Regions from separate parts of the Thalassospira sp. UBA4513 genome, predicted to be linked through region 2. Evidence: riboswitches for the same ligand, from Rfam matches in the RefSeq annotation. Region 2 holds a riboswitch; each other region holds the start of a gene.
What was found. A riboswitch is a leader RNA that binds a small molecule or an ion and turns the genes downstream of it on or off. The one in region 2 is predicted to bind cobalamin.

Region 1 (3,277 bases), on a different contig from region 2:
GTATCGCCTTTATTGCCGCCCTTTGATCAACCAGCACAGCAACAAGAAGGAATGCCGTGAGCAGTTTGAAAATAACCCGCTGGTGGCTGGTGCGTCACGCGCCCGTCCAAAATCCGAAACGGCTGGTCTATGGCCAAAGTGACATGCCTGCCGACCTTTCCGATGAAAAGGCACTGGCTGCCCTTGCCGGGCAACTGCCGGGTGATGCCGTCTGGGTAACCAGCCATCTGTCACGTACGCATGATACGGCGCGCAGTCTGCAGGCGTTCATGGATAAAGACATAGCGCCGCAGGCTGAAAGCGGCTTTGCCGAACAGCATTTTGGTGATTGGGAATTGCAGAACTGGAATGATTTGCCCAAGGGGGAAACAACACGGTTCTGGACCGACTTTGCCCGCCAACACCCCCCAAAGGGTGAAAGCTTTGCCGATGTGGTTGCCCGTGTCGGACCCGTCTTTGGCCGATTGAGTGCGGATTGGGCCGGGCGCGACATTGTCGCTGTCGTTCATGGCGGCACAGTGCGTGCCATGCTTGCCAATGCACTGGGTTTATCCCTTGAAACCGCATTGGCATTTCATATCGACACGTTGGGTCTGACCACGCTTGAATATATCGACGGTGTCGACGAACCGGGCTGGCGCGTGACCGCTGTCAATCAGCGCTTTTAAGGAGCTTAAGGCATGTTCCGTCAGGCAGAGGCCAGCTCGATATCGGATGCCATGTCATCAAGCGCGTGTTCTGCCAGATAGCGGTCAACCATATCCGGATTCAGATCATGTTTTTCGCAGATGTCGAAAACATCGCGCAGATAGGCCTGATAATAGGGCACCGGGCGGCTGCGTGATTTGCTTCGCAATTTGGCGACATTCGGGAAATCACTGGCAAAGGATGCGTTTTCAATCACCTGGATGATGGTGTCATCAATGATGGCAGCCGGCATTCCGCAATAAGTCTTGCCGCAGGCAGACAACATCTTGCTGGCAGTCGGAACGGAAATGCCCGGCTGGGAAAGCAGCTCGTTCAACTCGTCCTGTCCGAAATCCGAGATCGACATCAGGGTCACTAGGGTTGGCATATCGCGCACAAGCAACGAAAGCGCATTGACGCGAATGCCACGTTCATGGGACCAGATGATGGTTGCGATTACACCCTTTGAGGCATCCTCGGCAAAGATGTCACGCACATCGCGGCGTGCCAGAGTGATCTCGCCATCGGCTGCGCGCTGTTCAAGAAAATCCTGAAATGACCGATCAGGACTGTTCAGACGGTCCAGCAATCCCAGCCACATGTCCTTGCGAGACGATGTGGTCCAGGTTGGCGCGTTCATCTGTCGGATTTTGGATAGGTGAGAACGTATTGCCATTGGTCTTGAAAAATCCAGATTACCCCAAGAGTTTCGGTTGCAGTATTTCCTGCAGCCATCCGGGTGATGAGTCTACTTCCCGGGTTTTCGCCAGATTGCGGATTGTTCCGTCTTTAGGGTCAGGACCTATTAATTTGATTTGAATGGCAGACGTTATATTTGCAAACTCCAGCGTCAAATCCCTTGTGCGGGATACCAACCCGCCCGGCGGGCTTTTCCTTGGATTTCGCAAATATAACGTCTGCCATTCAAATCAAATTAATAGGTCCTGACCCTAGTTCCAGCGCAACGGCTTGATGTTGGCTGAAATGGTATGACCTCTCAAGCAGACAATTCTTACAAATACTGACCTTCCGATTAGGGTGGGGTGGTAACGAAGGGTTAAGTGCCGAGAATGACCTTTGGCATTTTTGGCAAACCTGCTAGGTTCGGCGCATCGTTCGGTGATGGGAAATCGGTGCAAGGCCGATGCTGCCCCCGCAACTGTATCGGGTTGGGAGATCCGGGTCGGTGCCAACGCGCCAGACCAGCCACCGGGAAACCGGGAAGGCGGATCGCTTTCATGCCCGCAGCCAGGAAACCTGCCGAAGGTGTCACTATTCGAAGGAAGGTGACGACGCAATCGGGCCTCGGTGGGAGGCCATGGCGAGGAAGAAACGGGATGACCCAGACTTTACCCCCTGACGGCCCCTCTGGCGGGACGCATCTGATCCTTGGCGGGGCGCGATCCGGCAAAAGCCGGTTTGCCGAAAACATCATTAATCAGGCGGGCGGTGGCACATATATCGCAACCGGGCGTGCCTGGGATGACGAAATGGCCAACCGCATAGATCTTCACAAAAAATCACGCGGCGATCTTTGGCAGACACTCGAGGAACCGGTCGAACTTTGTTCGGCGCTGCAGACCTGTAATGTCACAGGCGGCAAGCCTGTTCTTGTTGATTGTCTGACCTTGTGGCTGACCAATCTGATGCTTGAAGACCGCGACATTGATGCCGAGATCGCAGCTCTTTGTGATCTGGTGCCAACCCTTGTCGTGCCGGTGCTTTTTGTCTCAAACGAGGTTGGTTTTGGCATCGTGCCGGAAAATGCGATGGCGCGGGCCTTTCGCGATCATGCCGGACGCCTGCATCAACGCATTGCAGAGATTGCAGACAAGGTCACCCTTGTGGTGGCCGGCATTCCGATGTCGGTCAAATAACAACATAAATTATTGAATTTTAAGGATTTCAGAAATGGCACAATTGGGCAAAATCCCGGCAACCGTCATTACCGGTTTTCTGGGCGCTGGCAAGACAACCATGATCCGCAATATGCTGGAAAATGCCAATGGCAAACGCATCGCGCTGATCATCAATGAATTTGGCGATCTGGGTGTGGATCGAGGCATCATCAATGGCTGTGGCATTGAAGGCTGCGAAGAAGATGACGTTGTTGAACTGGCCAATGGTTGCATCTGCTGTACCGTGGCTGATGACTTCCTGCCTACCATCCAGGGCCTGATTGACCGTGAAACGCCGCCTGATCATATCGTGATCGAAACATCTGGTCTTGCCCTGCCAAAACCGTTGGTAAAGGCGTTTAACTGGCCCGAAGTCCGGTCGCGTGTGACCGTTGATGGCGTTGTGGCGGTTCTTGATGGCGCGGCCCTGCGTGATGGTCTGTTTGCCCATGATCATCACGCGGTACAGGCGCAACGCGAAGCAGACGAAAATCTTGATCATGAAAGCCCGCTTGAAGAACTGTTCGAAGAACAGCTTCACTGTGCCGATATGGTGGTTCTCAACAAGACGGACCTTCTGACCGATGCCGAACGCAGCAAGGTCGAAGCCGATATCCGTGCAGAGCTGAAAAAGCCGTCAGTCAAGATTATCGCGACCGAACATTCACGGGTTGAAAACGCCATCCTGCTTG
Region 2 (3,277 bases):
GGTGCCATAAAGATCGGTAAACATGTGCCCGATGGTGGCACCTGCGCGCGCGGCCTCAATCATGGCGCTCAGGCTTTTGCCGACCGTGCCATCAAATTTGGTCTGGCGGGCCTTGGCATCTGCAACGATTGCCTCAAGGTCCGGCTTTTCGCAGGTTACTTTGGCTTCTGTGATGTTGGGAAATTCCGACACACCGGTCAGCGGATTACGACGGGTCGACAGGCGGTTTTCACGCGCATTCCAAACGGTCTCGATCTCGGTCTTGAGACTGCCATTGGCAAGGGCACTTAGAATACCACCCGAAGATTCAAGCGACTGGAATTTCGTCCAGGCGGCCTTCGCCAGCTCCTTGGTCAGGTTTTCAATAAACCACGAACCACCAGCCGGATCGATGACCCGGTGCACGTTGCTTTCTTCCTGTAAAATCAGTTGGGTGTTGCGTGCAATACGGCGTGCAAAGCCATCTGGCAGGCCAATCAGATGATCATAAGGCAGGCAGGTCACACTGTCCGCACCACCCAGACCGGCGGCAAAGCTGGTGACCGTTGTGCGCAGCATATTGACCCACGGATCAACCTTGGTCAGGGCCATTTCGGCTGAAACCGCGTTGACCGTAATCGTCGCATCCTCGGCACCCGATGCCGAAAGGACGCGGCTCCACATCATGCGAAGGGCACGCAGCTTGGCGATCCCGGCAAAGAAGTCGGTGCCGATGGCAACGTTAAACACCATCGCACCCGCGGCCTGATCAACCGCCATCCCGGCATCGGTCAGGGCGCGCAAATAGGTCACCCCGCTTGCCAGCAGGCAGGCCAGTTCCTGACCATCGGTGGCCCCGGCATTGTAATAAGGTGCGCCATTCACTGAAATTGCGGTTGCCAGCGGGAACAGATCAATCAGCTCGACCGCAACGCTTGCCGCATGATCAACCGCATCCTGTGCGCCACAGGGCAGGGTGCCAGTGGACGCAAGGGTTCCGATCGGATCAATGTTAAAGGCCGGTGCGGCTTCGTCGGCACCATCGGTATTTGCGATATGGGCGGCCAGAAGTGCTGCGGCCGGAACACCTGCCGCCCCGGCATCAAGTCCGACGGTGGCAAGGTTGGTGTAAACATCCTCAAGCGCGGCATCGAGATCGGCCAGACAATGAATGGCAATACCGTCAACACCGACCTCGGCAGAACTGATTTCGCGCCCGGCACGGGCGGCGGCATCAAGTTTTAGCGTGATCGAGGTCGCCCCATTTTCAAGGTCCTCAAGGATCGCGGCATTGGTGGCCTTGGGATCGGGATGGGTATGAAGCTGGCGGATATCCCAGCCGGTCACGGTTTCGCGCGGCTCGACCGTGGCATTAAGAACTTCGTGGATCAGCCGGGTCGCGTCATCCTGATCATCATTTGTATAGATCGGCTGAACGGAAAACCCATCAAGCGTATTGGTGACGAGCTTCTTCTCGAACGGTGCCCCCTTAAGGGCCTCTTCGGCAAGCTTGCGCCAACTTGCGTAATCAGCAGATGGAAATTCGGATGCGAGCTTTAGCGGGTCGGACATGGTTTCTCCCGGCTTGGTATGTCCCGTCCTTGATGCGACTCCATATGGGGTCTTCATATGGCGTTGGGCACGGAACTTTGCCAAATTCTATTCTACTACGGATTCCCAGTACCCGGTACACCCCGCCCGGCCCATTTCATGCCAAGAAAACACCATCGGTATTCTGACTCGCGAGAAAGCCTGCAAAAAGGCCGTCACGCTTACAGTTGCGGGGGCAGTTCCGGGCTTGGCCAAAGTGCGCTAAGGCACGGCCGCACCGGATTCCCGATCCTATTTTCCGGTCACATTCGCGACATGGCGGTTTATAGCACCTGTCCCTAATTCCGTAAATAGGCATGGAAATACCTATTTAGGCGGATATCGATCCCGACAAATCAGGTTTCCGTAACGTTATGTCGGCGGAAACGTTGGGGTTTTGCACGTTGTTCGTGGTTTGCGCGTCACATGGTTCCGATCATTGCGGCCTTATACTTTCGCGGCACGGGTGCGAGATCGGGGTGAAGCCGGAACATTGCGTGGCAAAAATTTGGCGGGTTTAACCAATTTGACATTTTCGTCTGTCAGTTTGGACTTGTCCCAAAACTCGGAGTATCGCCATCCATGAACGCGCTCAGCGCCATGCCGTCGCAATTCTGTCCTGATGGACTGGTTGCGTTCGCCGACGACAGTCCCAGCGCCAAGGCAGCCCTTGAAACAGTGTTGCGTCGGGCAGGATATGACGTGGCCGGTTTTGATTGTGCCGATGATCTGATTGATCAGCTGGACGGGCTTTATCCCCGTGCCATCATCCTTGATATTGAAATGCCGGGTATGAGCGGCTTTGAAGCGTTCTGCGAAATTCGCCGCCGCTATCCCAACAGCCAAAACGTGCCGGTTTTCTTCTTCTCGGCCCATTATGACGCCGACACCCGCGCACAAGCCGATGCGCTTGGGGCGGCCGATTTCATCAGCAAGGACGCCAGCCCGAAAGTGGTGCTCGAGCAACTCAATCGGGTGCTGGGCCATTCCATCAGTGCCTGCTAGCAGTGCTGGGAGACCAGCCCTGCCTTGATCAATCCTGAACGGATCGCCACGCCCTGCCTTATGCAGGGCGTTGTTGTCTGTGGGTCCTGTGCGTCTCCTCGCCCAGGGAAATGATGCTGTCTGCCGCACCATGCACATGATAAAGCCGATCTGTCGGCAAGGTGGTTGCCGGATCAATCGCAGGCTTCTTGGCAAGCCGATCATAGATCGGCGCCAGCGGCACATTCATCGCGTCAAACAACTGATCGTAACTTTCCAGAACGAAATAGGTTTTCTGGAAATCATCAATCGCGTAATCCGTGCCCATGACGCGTTCAAGCTCGAACGCAACCCGATTTGGCGTGGGATCGGTCACCGAATAGATGGTTTCGGTTTGCGATGACAACATGCCCGCACCATAGGCGCGCAAGCCATGCGGGGTCATGATCAGGCCAAACTCCACCATATACCAATACATCCGCGCCAGCTGTTTCAGGCCGCCCATCGCAATGGCTTCGGGGCCCTTGGCGCCATAGGCCGCCAGATAGTCGGCAAAGGTCGGGTCATAGAGCATCGGCACATGACCAAAAAAGTCATGGAAGATGTCGGGTTCGACCAGATAATCCATTTCCTCTGGCTTGCGCAGCCAGACCGTGACCGGGAACCGCCGATTGGCAAGATGGTCAAAAAACACATCATCTGGCACCAGCCCCGGAACCGCGAC
Region 3 (3,277 bases), on a different contig from region 2:
GGTTGCGCAGTCCGGTCAATACGTTACTGCGTTTGCTTAATCCGTTGCATGCGCGTGCAGCCTTCCTTGGTGTGTTTCATCCGGCGTTTCTTGATGTCCATCGTGAAACCGGCAAGCTCTTGGAACTTCCACGCATCGGTGTGATCAAGGGCGGTGGCGGCGAAGCCGAAAGAACACCCTATAAGCATGTCGATCTGCGCATGCTTGATAATGGTGAGCTGAATGATGTTCGCTGGCCCGCATTGCTGTCGAAAACCGAGAAAGACGGCGAAGAACAAAGCCCTGTGTCGCTAAAGCACTTCCTGGCTGTCTGGCGTGGCGAGGTAGAAGATATTCCTGCCGAAGCCAAGATCAAGGGCAGTGCTGCCATGGCAGCCTTCCTTGCCGGCAAGGCGGATTACATGGATGAGGCAGAAAGCCTTGTGCAGGGCTGGTGGGATAATCGCGACCGTGATGTCGGCTGATGTTCCGTGATCAAGTGAGATCGAATAAAAGGGACGGGAAACCGTCCCTTTTTTAATGCTCAGAACGATGATCCGGGTTCTTTGAGAAACGCCACTTCCTCTGCCGTTGATGGACGACCCAGTATTTCATTGCGGTGTGGATAGCGGCCAAACCGGTCAATGATCTTCTTGTGTTTCAGCTCGAACTCGGAATTGTGCTCAAGGCCGGGCTGTGAAAACAGGTCAACCGCCACTTCATGAATGATTTCGGATTCTGAGTGCATGTAGGGCATATACAGAAATGCCTGTTCCTGCGGTGTGACCAGTTTGCGATCCAGCCTCAAGGAAACAGCTTCCTGTGCCAGCACCAATGCCATTGGATCTGATGCAAAGGACTGTGGCTGATCGCGGTACATATTGCGTGAAAACTGATCAAGAACGATGATCTCGGCAAGTCGTCCATGGGCGGTTTTGCGCCAGTTAAAAAGCTCTCCGGCCGTGGCGGCGGCATGAAAATCGGCAAAGCGTTCCGCGATATGGCGATCGAGGGCTTCATCCTTGATAAACCACTGTTTTTCTTCGAGTTCCTTGAACCAGAAAACAAGAACCGTTTCAGGTTTCATAATGTTTCCACCCATCTGATTGCAGGCTTTTGCGGCCCGTCGGCAAAATTGCGGGTGATCTTCGCGCCCGGTTTAAGGCGCGTCAAGCCATCCGCAAAAAGATTGTCATGGACCATGGGGCAGGGAGTTGACAGCAATCCGTCCGGCGTGGATTATGACATTGTCTTTGGTGTTGATCCGATTGGACCAACTTAAAAGGGAACGTGGTGCGTCATGCATGACAAAGCCACGGCTGCCCCCGCAACTGTAAGCGGTCAGAGCATTGCATATGCCACTGGTGCAAACCGGGAAGGCGCATTGCTTTTCAAACCGTGAGCCAGGAGACCTGCCTTTGACTGCCGGGTGCTGATTGCCCGGTATGAAACTGTTGGACGCCGGGGTGAGCGTCAGGTTGCAGGGGTACAAACGGTCTTTTGAAGATCCGCAATCTTGCTTCCAGCCATCCTATCGTTCTTTGTCCTGACCCTGTGCGTTGGGCCGTTGGCCTGCGTGCATCGTTTGAGAAAGAGACGATTATATGTTTAAGACCCTTGGCAGGCTTGCGATTGCAAGCGCCTGCGTGCTGTCGGCGACCATGCCGGCGCATGCGCATTTTCAATTGGCCTATACGCCGAACGTAAACGTGACCAAGGCCGGGGATCAGCCGGTAAAGCTGATTTTCTGGCACCCGTTTGAAAACGGCCATGTCATGGATATGGCCGAGCCGTTTGAATTTTATGCGGTTAATCGCGGTGAGAAAATTGATCTGAAATCAACGCTTTCGCCGATTACTTTCACCGGAATTGCCAACTCGGCAGCGGCCTTTGACGCAACTTTAACACTGCGCCGCAGCGGTGATTACGTCATGGTGGTGGTCCCGGCACCGTATTTCGAAGAAAGCGAAGATATCTTCATCCAGCAGATCACGAAGTCCTATGTGAACCGCAATGAAATTCCGACCGACTGGATGGAACCGCAAGGTCTTAAAACCGAAATCCTGCCGCTTAATCGACCAACCAACATCATTGCCGGTTCGACCTTTACCGGCCGTGTGCTAAGCGAAGGCCAACCTGTCGCCGGTGTTGAAGTCGAAATCGAATACATGGCAGCAGAACCCGATATGGCCAGCAATACCCCCAAAAGCCCAACGGCATCGCCAATGCCCGGCGGTGCGGTTGTGGCCATTTCCGATGAAAACGGGTATTTCACTTTTGGTGTCCCCAAGGCAGGCTTTTGGGGATTTGCAGCACTTGGCAGCGGCCCTGAAAAAGAATTTCAGGGCAAGGAACTTTCACAGGATGCAGTCCTGTGGGTTCGCGCCTATGATGTGAAATAGGCGAGGGACAAAACAGATGCATATTGTTGATGGTGCGCTGGCACCGGAAGTCTTGATTGGCGGGGGTATTCTTGCAGTTGCCGGGCTTGGCCTTGGACTGCGTAAACTGCCAATCGATAAAATTCCTGCTACCGGGGTTTTGTCGGCAACATTCTTTGTTGCCTCGCTTATTCATGTGCCGGTGGGACCATCCAGTGTGCATCTGATCATGAGCGGTCTTGCCGGGCTCGTGCTTGGCTGGACCGCGTTTCCGGCACTTTTTGTCGGTCTCTTGCTTCAGGCGGTTTTCTTTGGCTTTGGCGGTTTGACGGTTCTTGGCGTCAATACGGTCAATATCGCCTTTCCGGCTGTGCTGGCGGGGCTTTTGTTCCGGGGAATGGTGTCGCGCAGCAACCCGGTCGCAGCCGCCGTGCTTGGTGGATGTGCCGGTGCATTTTCCATCGGGCTGACAACGGTGTTTGTCGCGATTTCGCTTGCGCTCAGCGGTGATGCGTTTGTCCCGGCGGCCAAGCTGGTCTTCTTTGCCCACATTCCGATCATGGTGGTCGAAGGGCTGGTTTCAGCGGCATCGGTATATCTGATCGCCAAGGTCAAACCGGCCTTGCTGCAACCCGCCGATCAGACATCGGGTTTCGAGATGCAGCCAGCAGCATCCTTGCGTGCAAAGCAGGCGGGCGAGGCATCCAATGGCTAGATCACTCATGCTGGTCTTTGCGCTTGGCATGCTTGTGGTCGGCACCACACCTGCACAGGCGCACAAGGTTATCGCATCCCTGTTTCCAAGCGGTTCAAACGTCGAAGGTGAAATCGGTTTCTCCAACGGTGTCATGGCCGAAAACACGCTTGTTGAGATCTTTGATCTTGATGGCAACAAGATTGATGAAGTTACCACTGAT

Region 1: it holds a riboswitch for cobalamin, as region 2 does, so the genes downstream of both, cobU (bifunctional adenosylcobinamide kinase/adenosylcobinamide-phosphate guanylyltransferase) here and B2T33_RS18325 (methylmalonyl-CoA mutase family protein) in region 2, are expected to answer to the same signal.
Region 3: it holds a riboswitch for cobalamin, as region 2 does, so the genes downstream of both, B2T33_RS11845 (DUF4198 domain-containing protein) here and B2T33_RS18325 (methylmalonyl-CoA mutase family protein) in region 2, are expected to answer to the same signal.

The regions. Positions count from the first base shown of each region.
Region 1 is NZ_DGMR01000013.1:56,930-60,206, reverse strand. It holds gene cobS (adenosylcobinamide-GDP ribazoletransferase) at 1-26, shown strand, start outside; gene B2T33_RS05765 (histidine phosphatase family protein) at 57-668, shown strand; gene B2T33_RS05760 (hypothetical protein) at 689-1,327, opposite strand; cobalamin riboswitch at 1,776-1,966, shown strand; gene cobU (bifunctional adenosylcobinamide kinase/adenosylcobinamide-phosphate guanylyltransferase) at 2,025-2,564, shown strand; gene cobW (cobalamin biosynthesis protein CobW) at 2,599-3,277, shown strand, end outside.
Region 2 is NZ_DGMR01000039.1:313,556-316,832, forward strand. It holds gene B2T33_RS18325 (methylmalonyl-CoA mutase family protein) at 1-1,551, opposite strand, end outside; cobalamin riboswitch at 1,688-1,866, opposite strand; gene B2T33_RS18330 (response regulator) at 2,152-2,574, shown strand; gene phhA (phenylalanine 4-monooxygenase) at 2,633-3,277, opposite strand, start outside.
Region 3 is NZ_DGMR01000030.1:58,048-61,324, reverse strand. It holds gene B2T33_RS11855 (glycosyl transferase family protein) at 1-464, shown strand, start outside; gene B2T33_RS11850 (DUF924 family protein) at 524-1,066, opposite strand; cobalamin riboswitch at 1,217-1,413, shown strand; gene B2T33_RS11845 (DUF4198 domain-containing protein) at 1,584-2,381, shown strand; gene cbiM (cobalt transporter CbiM) at 2,398-3,075, shown strand; gene B2T33_RS11835 (cobalt ABC transporter permease) at 3,068-3,277, shown strand, end outside.